3 regions of the Paenibacillus sp. FSL R7-0297 genome follow, and region 3 is predicted to be linked to each of the others. Evidence: riboswitches for the same ligand, from Rfam matches in the RefSeq annotation. Region 3 holds a riboswitch; each other region holds the start of a gene.
The links. Region 3 has a riboswitch for thiamine pyrophosphate ahead of MKZ24_RS23170 (ABC transporter ATP-binding protein). Riboswitches for the same ligand answer to the same signal wherever they lie in the genome.
Positions count from the first base shown of each region.

Region 1: another riboswitch for thiamine pyrophosphate. It lies ahead of MKZ24_RS02420 (ABC transporter substrate-binding protein); the one in region 3 lies ahead of MKZ24_RS23170 (ABC transporter ATP-binding protein).
Region 2: another riboswitch for thiamine pyrophosphate. It lies ahead of MKZ24_RS27370 (thiamine phosphate synthase); the one in region 3 lies ahead of MKZ24_RS23170 (ABC transporter ATP-binding protein).

Region 1 covers NZ_JBBPAQ010000001.1:570,691-574,291, forward strand. Annotated here, with positions in the region: gene MKZ24_RS02415 (hypothetical protein) at 1-989, shown strand, start outside; TPP riboswitch at 1,060-1,170, shown strand; gene MKZ24_RS02420 (ABC transporter substrate-binding protein) at 1,302-2,384, shown strand; gene MKZ24_RS02425 (thiamine-binding protein) at 2,438-2,731, shown strand; gene MKZ24_RS02430 (ABC transporter permease) at 2,728-3,489, shown strand; gene MKZ24_RS02435 (ABC transporter ATP-binding protein) at 3,580-3,601, shown strand, end outside.
Region 2 covers NZ_JBBPAQ010000001.1:6,256,262-6,259,862, reverse strand. Annotated here, with positions in the region: gene MKZ24_RS27380 (NUDIX hydrolase) at 77-505, opposite strand; gene MKZ24_RS27375 (SDR family oxidoreductase) at 714-1,586, shown strand; TPP riboswitch at 1,782-1,884, shown strand; gene MKZ24_RS27370 (thiamine phosphate synthase) at 1,998-2,660, shown strand; gene thiS (sulfur carrier protein ThiS) at 2,657-2,860, shown strand; gene MKZ24_RS27360 (thiazole synthase) at 2,944-3,601, shown strand, end outside.
Region 3 covers NZ_JBBPAQ010000001.1:5,286,607-5,290,207, forward strand. Annotated here, with positions in the region: gene MKZ24_RS23160 (DHA2 family efflux MFS transporter permease subunit) at 1-650, opposite strand, end outside; gene MKZ24_RS23165 (TetR/AcrR family transcriptional regulator) at 996-1,661, shown strand; TPP riboswitch at 1,730-1,832, shown strand; gene MKZ24_RS23170 (ABC transporter ATP-binding protein) at 1,945-2,727, shown strand; gene MKZ24_RS23175 (ABC transporter permease) at 2,708-3,484, shown strand; gene MKZ24_RS23180 (ABC transporter substrate-binding protein) at 3,481-3,601, shown strand, end outside.

The sequences.
Region 1 (3,601 bases), 4.7 Mb from region 3:
ACGTATCCTACCAGGATAAGCAGTCCTTTATCCATTGTCATAAGAAGTCTTTCGGCCAGGTGGAGGATTTCGTATTCAAGAATCTGATTGCCGGGCTGGAGCCGTTTCTCGACCCTGCGGAGATCGATGGCGCGTATTTCGAGACCTTGCCTTTTTTCGTGGACGAACGGATGCTGGTGCAGGCTTTCTACGGCTTCAACCGCGAAGAAGAATCGGAGGAGATCAGTACCCTGCTGCGCTACCGTGCCTCCCAGCTGGATGGGCTGAGTATGGAGGGCAAGCCTTATACCAGTGCCAGCGATCCCGAATATATCGAGCAGTACACCTCTGAACATTGCTACAGCCGCTGGGGGCCGGACACCTATTATATGACCAATGAGCAGACCTTCTGCTGCCTGAGCCGGGCCGAATCTGACATCGCCACCCCGTTGATTAACCAGATGTACGGGGAGTATTATTATGGGCTTCTGCTGAGTGTTTTTCATAAAATCGTGCTGCTGAAGCTGGCCAATCTGCATTCCCGGCTGCGCATCAACCACGATTATGACGAGATCGAGAATCTGATCTTCCTGATTAATAAGTTCTCGGCCAAGTTCTACTTTCTGGAGCTGATTTCGCAGTCGCAGGGACGGGAGATCTTCTTCCAGCTGCGCAAGGTTTACGGCAACGACGCCCTGTTCGATGAAGTGAAGATGACCTTGAATGACCTGTTCCAGTATCAGGATAAATTCCAGGCCAAACGCCGGGATACGCTGCTGATGGTCCTGACTGTATTTACGGTAATAAGCGGGATTTACGGGATGAATCAGGTCATTGAGGACTTGAAGGCACCGATCGATTGGAGCAAAATGCTGGAGTACTCTGCGTTTGAGTACCTGGCGCTGTTCCTCACCTTCTCCGGGATCGCAGTCAGTCTGGGCCTGACGCTGAGAGAGGTGTGGAACGGAATACGCAGCCGCCGTAAGAAGCGGTTCTATGATAGGGATTGAGGGGGAGGCTGGACAACCAGGAAGCTGGCGTCTATAATACACCGTAAGAACATAGCAATACCCGTGAACTTCATAGAACCAGGGGTGCTGGAATTGGCCGGCTGAGATTGTATCCCACAAGATACTGACCCTTATACCTGATCTGGATAATGCCAGCGTAGGAATCTTCATTCAACCCCGAGCCCCTTCATAGGCCTGAAGTTGAGCTCACCTTGCGCAAGTAACTGGCGTCCCGGTCTCCGGGGCGCTTTTTGGTATGGGTTACTCTGAATTTTGGAAGACCAGGGATTGCTGGAAGGAGAGAGAAGAGAAATGGGAGTCAAAAAAGTATTACCGCTGCTGCTCAGCTCTATGCTGGTTATTGCGATAGCCGGATGCGGGGGCGGAAACAGTAACGCAGGAAATGCCGGAGGCAGCACACCTGCCGCCGGGAGCAGCACCGCTACACCTGAAGCAACCGCAGCCGCCAGTACCACCGACGCGCCTATAGAGCTTACCCCGGTTAAGATTGCGCTGGACTGGACGCCGAACACGAATCACACCGGCCTGTATGCCGCCAAGGAGCTGGGGTATTACGCTGAGGAAGGTCTGGATGTAGAGATTGTGCAGCCTGGCGCTGCCGGGTCTGACACGATGGTTACTTCCGGTGAAGCCCAGTTTGGCATCAGTGCACAGGAGGCGCTCACCCTGGCCCGCCTGCAGGATGTGCCGCTCGTATCCATCGCCGCTATCATTCAGCATAATACCTCCGGCTTTGCCGCTCCGAAGGACCGCAATATTAAGACGCCGAAAGACTTCGAAGGCAAAACCTACGGAGGCTGGGGCTCTCCTGCGGAAGAAGCGGCCATGAAAGCGATCATGGATCCGGAAGGCGGAGATGTCAAAAAAGTGAAGCTGGTAAACATTGGTGAAGCCGACTTCTTCACTGCGGTGAAACGCGATATCGACTTTGCCTGGATCTTCTACGCCTGGACCGGGATCGAAGCCGAACTGCGCGGCGAGCCGCTGGATATGCTGTACCTGAAGGATTATGCGCCGCAGCTGGATTACTACACACCGGTGCTGACCACCAGTGAGAAGGAAATTGCCGAGCATCCGGAAGTGGTGAAGGCTTTCCTCAAAGCTACGTCGAAAGGATATCAATACGCGATCGATCATCCGGAAGAGGCGGCCACAGTCCTGTCCGATGCAGTGCCTGATCTTGATCCCGAGCTGGTGCTGGCCAGCCAGAAATGGCTCAGCCCGAAATACAAGGACGATGCCGCCCGCTGGGGGGAGCAGAAGCTTGAAATCTGGCAGAATTACGCAGAGTGGATGTACGGCCTGAAGCTGCTGGACAAACCGCTGGATGCCGCAAGTACATTTACGAATGAATTTTTGCCGGAAGGCCAGTAAACACCGGGTGGAATAATACTGACCCTAACTTACATGAGAGGAATGAATAATAAATGGCTAATACACTGCTTAGCATTCAGGTAATTCCCAAGACTCCAAACAATGAGGATTCGATCCCTTACGTGGACACTGCGATTGAGGTAATTCAGAAGTCGGGGGTCAAGCACCAGGTGAATCCGCTTGATACTACCATGGAAGGCGAGCTCAAGGAGCTGCTGGAAGTTGTACGTCAGATGCATGAGGCACTGATTGCCTCCGGCAGCCCGAGCGTGATCTCCCAGATCAAGATCGCCCATAATCCCAGCGGTATTAGCATGGACAAGCTGACGGAGAAATACCGGCCGTGAGAAGCACCTGGAGACAAATCTGGCCGCCCCTTGTGGCGGTCATCTTTTTTCTGGGCGCATGGCAAATTGCGGTATCGGTGTTCCATATCCCGGCCTGGCAGCTGCCGAGCCCGTCCGATATCGCGCGTGAATCACGCGGCAACGCCTCCGGGATCTGGGCGCATACGGCCGCAACGCTGCGCCTGACCCTGATCGGCTTCCCGGTCGGCACCGGCATCGGCCTCATTGTCGCCCTGCTGCTCCATCTGCTGCCCTGGCTCAAAAGAGCACTCTATCCGCTGCTGATCCTCAGCCAGAATGTGCCCTCCATTGCCCTTGGACCGCTGCTGATTATCTGGTTCGGCTTCGGCCTGCTGCCCAAAATCGTCCTGATCACCCTCGTCTGCTTCTTCCCGGTTGCTGTAGCGGCCATGGGCGGGCTGGCGCAAAGCGACCGGGTAATGTTGAACTATATGAAAATGGCCGGCGCAAGCAACTGGCAGATCTTCACCAAGCTGGAGCTTCCCGGCTCCCTGCCCTCCCTGTTCTCAGGGCTCAAAATCTCCGCGACCTATGCCGTCATGGGCGCAGTGGTTGCCGAGTGGATCGGCGCGGACAAAGGGATCGGCTATTATATGCTGCTGCAAAAGGCCTCTTACCGCACGGACCGGATGTTCGTGGCCATTGTCATTATTGTGCTGCTGAGTCTGGTGCTGTTCGCGCTGATTGCCCTGCTGGAGCGGTGGCTCGTGCGCTGGAAGCCGCGCAAGGAAGCTTAACGCGCATAGGGTAACAACGCACCGCTATACTGAGAACGTTAGAGACAAAGCTTAAGTACAAAGATTTCTATACAGAAGGAGCTGACCGAAGTGTCTCCACTCACGAATACCG
Region 2 (3,601 bases), 970 kb from region 3:
GAAGACTTCCAAGAGAAAGTATAGGATATAAAAATGTCCGGATATATATAATATTCTCATAGAAACCGTTCATTACTTACCGTATCAACCCTTCCAGCTCAAAAATGCCGTGTTCCTGAAAGTCAGTGATAATCTGGGGCGTCAGCAGGGTGAGTAATTCACTTAAAGTGCACCAGCGGTAATCGGTATGCTCTTCCGAGAGCTGGATTTCGTCACGGGCTGCACGGCATAAATAGGTGATAATCACTACCTGTCTTGCAGGGTCCGTGAGCAGGGTTACCGCGTAAAGGATACGTTCTGTCGTAAACGAAAGTCCGGTTTCCTCAAGAATTTCTCTTTCCAGTGCAGCCTCCAGGCTTTCACCGAATTCGATTTTGCCTCCGGCACATTCCCAGCTTCCGGCACCTGCAGAATCGGCGGCAGCCCGCTTGACGAGGAGGATTCTGCCCTGGTACAGGATGACACCTTTGTCGGCAACGATGATGGTTTTTGATTTTTTGGACATGAGGATAACTCTCCTTCTGCAGGCTCTATAATGCACCGGGGAACGCGTTGGACTGAAGATTTTCTGTTTGGCCGGCTGCCCTATGTGGTAAGTAAAATAACGTAAAGCGTTTTTTGCTAGGTAAGTATGATGCATAAACACCAGACTTTTAGCCATCCTAACATGATTAGTAAAACAGTATAACGGTACAGCGAAAGGAGAATGGATTATGCCAGACACCAGCAAACAACCCGTCAAAACCCTGCCTCCACAGGTACAGGACCAGCAGCCCGGAATTGAAAGCGAGATGAACCCGCTTCCGGAGTTTGAAACCTCGGCTTACAAGGCAGCAGGCAAGCTGCTGGGCAAGGCCGCGCTCATTACCGGAGGGGACAGCGGAATCGGTCGTGCCGTCGCCGTTCATTTTGCCAAAGAAGGGGCGGATGTAGTGATATCCTATCTGAATGAGCATGAAGATGCGGAAGAAACCAAACGCCAGGTGGAGCAGGAGGGGCGGAAGTGTATTCTGATCTCCGGTGATATCGGAGTTGAGGCCTTCTGTCAGGATCTGATTAATAAAACCATTGAGGGACTCGGCAAGCTGGACATCCTGATTAACAATGCGGCAGAGCAGCATCCGCAGGATAAGATTGAGGACATTACCGCCGAGCAGCTGGAGCGGACGTTCCGGACGAATATATTCTCCATGTTCTATCTGACCAAGGCAGCGATGCCCCATCTGAAAAAAGGCTCCACGATCATCAACACCACATCGATTACGGCGTACCGTGGCAGCCCGCAGCTGCTGGACTATTCGTCCACCAAAGGAGCGATTCTCAGCTTCACCCGCTCCCTGTCGATGAATCTGGCGGACAAAGGTATCCGCGTGAACGCGGTAGCACCGGGACCGATCTGGACGCCGCTGATTCCGTCTACGTTTGACGCGAAGAAGGTTAGTGAATTCGGCGGCACCCAGCCGATGAAGCGTCCGGGACAGCCGGAAGAGCTGGCGCCGGCCTATGTATATCTGGCTTCTGACGATTCCTCTTATGTGAGCGGTCAGGTCATGCATGTGAACGGTGGCGAGATCGTTAACGGCTGACCATGGGCACTGCTTTGTAAGCCGGATAAGTTTATACAGGTTTAAGGCATCAAAGGTTCAAACAGATGAAAAGTCAGCCGGAAGGCTGGCTTTTTTGCCGCTTAAACCTGCTGGATTTAATAACTGAATCTATTAAAGAATAGCTCTTACAGGAATAATATGCTAATATACAAACTGCAAGAACAATAGAATATGAACGATCACTAGGGGTGCCGCAAGGCTGAGACGAACATATCTGTTCGGACCCTTTGAACCTGATCTGGTTTATACCAGCGTAGGGAAGTGGAGAATGAATAATGCAGCGGGGGTAACGGCTTACCCGGTATTCCTGCTTATATTCCGGACTGCTTCCTGATACAGGGGGCGGTCTTTTTGTATTTTCCGGAATGCCGTATAGAGGGGGAGGTGAAGGTGTTGAAAGAAATCCATTTGATCTCGGACGGGAGGCTGAATCCGGAGCAGTATGCCAAACTGGCTGCTGCTGTACATCCCATGGTGGATTATATCCATCTCCGGGAAAAAGCTCTGTCCGCACAGGAGCTTCTGGCTGCCGCAGAGCGGTTGCTGCAAGCGGGGGTTCCGCCCTCTAAGCTGGTCATTAATGACCGGATAGATGTGGCTTTGGCAGCAGGGGCAGCCGGCGTCCAATTGGCCTGGCACAGTCTGCCGCCTGCCGGGGCGCGCGGCATTGCCCCGGGCCTGCGGCTGGGCAGGTCGGTGCATTCCCAGGAGGAAGCGGCACGCGCTGGACGGCAGGGAGCGGACTTCTGTCTGTATGGACATGTATTCCCCACGGCCTGCAAGCCCGGACAGCGGGAACGGGGCCTGGCGCAGTTGGAAGTGGCCGTCCGCTGCAGCAGTATACCGTTGATTGCCATCGGAGGCATCACACCGGGCAATACCAGGTCAGTTCTGTCAAAGGGTGCTGCCGGAATAGCCGTAATGTCCGGGATATGCGGAGCGACGGACCCTGCTGGCGCCGCTGAGGCCTACAGATCATCCGTTCAGGCCGCAGCGTGTGCTGAAGTCCTGAATGAAGCCCCCGCACCGGGCAAAGGAGGTGAACAGGAATGAATTTGACTGTTAACGGACGCAGCGGAAGGTATGAAGAGAGCTGCCGGACTCTGGCTGATCTTCTGGCCCGCCCGGAGTGGACCGGGAAGCTGGTTATTGTGGAGCTGAATGGTGAGATTGTCGGCAGGGATGCTTATGGAGATACCTTTCTGGATGAGGGGGACCATGTTGAACTGGTTCATTTTGTCGGCGGAGGCTAGGCGGGCCTTGCACGCGCAGCAGACGGAACAATGCAGATACGTAATTTAGCTTAAGGCAGTGACTTATCACAGGAGGCGATATGATGCAAGATCCATTGGTAATTGGAGGAGTTACTATAACGAGCAGACTGTTCATCGGGACCGGAAAATACAGCCGCAACACCCTTATTCCCGAAGTGATTGCCCGCTCGGGATCACAGGTTATTACGGTTGCCCTGCGCCGGGTAGATCCGGAGAGCAAGGAGAATATCATCAGCCATATTCCTTCCCACATGACCCTGCTGCCCAATACCTCTGGTGCACGCACCGCAGAGGAAGCGGTACGCATTGCCAGGCTGGCAAGGTCAGCGGGGCTGGGAGACTGGGTGAAGATTGAGGTTATCAATGATCAGAAATATCTGCTGCCTGATAATACCGAGACGATCAGAGCCACGGAAATCTTAGCTGCTGAGGGTTTCGTTGTTCTGCCCTACATGAGTCCTGATCTGTCAGCCGCACTCCGGCTGAAGGCGGCCGGAGCTGCAGCCGTCATGCCGCTGGGAGCGCCAATCGGCTCTAACCGCGGGCTGCAGACCAAGGAGCTGATCCGGATTCTGATATCAGAAACGGGTCTGCCCATCATCGTGGATGCTGGTATTGGCAGACCCTCCGAAGCTGCTGAGGCGATGGAAATGGGCGCAGCCGCTGTGCTGCTGAACACGGCAATTGCCACCGCCCGGGACCCGCAGCTGATGGCGGAGG
Region 3 (3,601 bases):
GCAAAAGCCAGCGGTCCGAGCACCATTCCGAATTTATCCATGCCGGGAACGGTGTTCTTCGCCGCATTCGGCAGCTTTCGCAGCCCGATCAGCACACAGATAATACCGATGGGGATATTAATCAGGAAGATCCAGCGCCAGGAGTGGTATTCCACCAGCCAGCCTGACAATACAGGACCAATCGCGGGTGCGAACAGCACGGGAATCCCCATAATTCCCATAACAACGCCGACTTTACTCTTGGGAGCCAGTCTGTACACATAAGCCATCCCGACCGGGAGCACACAGCCCCCTCCGAGACCCTGCAATACCCGGAATACGACCAGCCATTCTGCACTGCTTGGCGTTGCACACAGAATGGAGCCGATCGTAAACACAATAACAGCTGTCAAAAAGACGTTCTTAGCCCCGAACCGGTCAGACAGCCAGCCTGACAGCGGAATGACCGAAGCCTGCGCCAGCATATACCCGGTTACAACCCACTGCAGCGTATGCAGGTCTGTATTGAAATCCACCACTAGTCTGGACAATGCCACATTCATTGCGGTACTGTCCAGCACAACCATAAATACGCCGGCAATAATAGCCAGCAGCGGAACTAGAATGCCGGATAACCGGAAATCGGCATCCTGCTTCAAGGTCTGATTCATACTCCTTCTCCTCCTGAATTGTCCGCAGTCAGCTACGTTGACCTGCGGGCAGGTTTGTCTATATAATTAGTGAACGGACAATTGTCCGTTATCGCATTTCATAGTCTACGGACAATTGTCCGATGTGTCAATTGTTTTACATAATTTCCTGTAAACAACACACAAGTTACCAGTGAATTACTTCGGGCTAGCGGAATACGTCAATTCCCCCTCACTTGATTCGTTACCGGCAGTATAGAGATTTATTAGAACTCACTGTAGGCATAAATGTTGTTTATTTTGCAGCTTTGATTCATGGATAGCCGGGTATCCGGATGGATTGTTGTATGACTGAAAGGGGATATTATGAAAAAAACAGAAACGGAAGTTGAACCTGTAACATCAGCAGCTCCCGAGAACACAGGGCACGCAGATAACGCTGCAAAAGAACCCGCCGATCCTTATATGCAGCGGATACTCGAAGCGGCCCGCCAGCTGTTCACCGAGAGCGGCCTCGAAGCTGTCAGTATGTACGGCATCGCCAAACGGGCCGGCATAGGACAGGGATCGCTGTACCGCCGCTTCACCGATAAGGGCGAAATCTGTTCGGCTCTGCTGCTGGACAGCACCGAGCAGTTTCTGTCGGGGATGGAACAGCAGCTTGCTGCCAGCGCCGGTGAAACGGCTGCCCTCGCGCATCTGCAGAGCAGCATTGAGCAGGTCGTTGGTTTCATTGAGCAATATGCGGAGCTCTTGAATATGATCAAATCTGAATTCACAGGCAAGAAGCAGCTTACCCAGTTCGAACATCCTTTTTTCCAGCGGCTCGGGAGGATTATGAGTGAACTTCTGCACCGCGCATCCGCGAATGGAGAGATTATCGGGATTGATCCCCGCTTCGCTGCCACAGCACTTATCTCTGTACTTAGTCCCGATCTTTACCTGTATGAACAGAAACGGAACGGATCCTCCAAAGAGGAAATCTCGCAGGGAATTGTTGCATTGTTCATAACCGGCCTCTCCAAGCGCTGAGTACAGGCTCTTTACAAGCGGAGGAATTATGGTATATTAAGTAGCAATTACGAATTCAATAGCACCTGTTATTTCACTAGGGGAGTCGGCCGACTGAGACGGAGCTTAAGCTCCGGACCCTTGGAACCTGATCTGGATCATACCAGCGGAGGGAAGTGGAGCAGAATGTATCAGCGGTTCCGCGTCTTTGCAAACTGACTGTACCTTCAGACCCATTCATTTCCTCCGGAAATGGATGGGTCTTTCTTGTTTTCGTAGCGTAATCACTTTTCCCTAAGGAGGCTTGCTTCTCCATCCTATGATCAACATCGCGAACCTGTCCTATTCTTTCGGCGCAGCTTCAAGGGCTCCGGTCTTCTCCGAAATCTCCATGAAGGTCCGCCGCGGGGAGTTCATCTCCGTCGTGGGGGCCAGCGGCTGCGGCAAAAGCACGCTGTTCAAGATTATCGCCGGCCTGCTGGAACCCGGCAGCGGCGAGGTTGCACTGCACGGGCAACCGTCCAAAAACACCTCGGAGCGGCTCGGCCAGGTCGGATATATGCCGCAGCGGGATCTCCTGCTGCCGTGGAGAACCGTGCTGGACAATTGCCTGCTGCCCTGGGAACTGAAGCGGAGCGGCTCCAAAGAGGAAGCCGTTATCCAGATTCGCAGCATGCTGCAGCAGTTCGGCCTTGGTGAGACCGGGGCTGCGTATCCGCATGAGCTGTCGGGCGGCATGCGCCAGCGGGTTGCGGTGCTCCGCACCCTTGCCGCCGGGAATGAGCTGCTCCTGCTGGACGAGCCGTTCGGGGCGTTGGACGCCATAACCAAGCGGGAGCTTCACCGCTGGCTGCTGGAATTATGGTCGGGACTGGAGAAGACTGTGCTGTTCATTACCCATGACCTTGAAGAAGCGCTTCTGCTTAGCGACCGCATCTATCTGATGACCGGCGGTGCCGGGGGCGGTATGCAGGAGTTCATCACCGGTCTCCCCCGTCCCAGACATCACAGTCTGAATTACGAACCGCAGTTTGTTGCCCTGCGGAAGGAGTTGGAGCTGAAGCTGTATGACAACCGTCTTTTATAGAAGATTGCTGCGGGAATACAGCCCGGCTATTCTGCTCGTGCTGCTGATCCTTGCAGTCTGGGAAACGGTGTCCCGGCTGGGGCTGATTCCTCCGTTCATCCTGCCGGCCCCCACTGCCATCTGGAGCGCTCTGATGGAGGAGCGGCGTCTGCTCTTCGGTGTGCACCTGCCCGCAACGCTGCTTGAGGTACTAACAGGCTTCGCTCTGTCCGTCTTCTGCGGCAGTCTGCTGGGAACGGGCATGCATCTATTCAGGCCGATGGCCAAGGCGCTGTATCCGCTGCTGATTATCAGCCAGACGATTCCGCTGGTTGCCCTCTCTCCCCTGTTTATCATGTGGTTCGGCTACACCTTGTGGAGTAAGGTCGCCGTAGTGTTCCTGACCGCCTTCTTCCCGGTGGTTGTCGGCACCTACGACGGGCTGGGCAAGAATACGGAGCAGTACCGCGAGCTGTTGTTGACGCTTGGCGCGAACCGCTGGCAGATTCTCCGCAAGGCTGCTGTTCCGCTGGCCCTGCCGTCCTTTTTCTCCGGACTGAAGCTGTCGGTAGTGTACTGTGTCATAGGCGCTACCATCGGCGAATGGCTGGGTGGCAGCCAGGGGCTCGGTTACTTCAGCCGGAGAATGGCCGGCAATCTGCAGAGTGCCGAGATGTTTGCCGCTGTTGTGCTGCTGTCCGCTCTTGGGATCACTCTGTTTCTTTGTATTGCTACGCTTGAGAAGTTATTTTTGAAGAAAAGAGGACGTTATTCATGACTCCAATCCGCTATACCCGTTATCTCTACCCCCGTAGTGCTCAACCTTATAAGTTGCTGCCTTATGTACTGCTACTGTCTGTTCTTTTGGTTCTGCCCGGCTGCGCCGGCAATAACG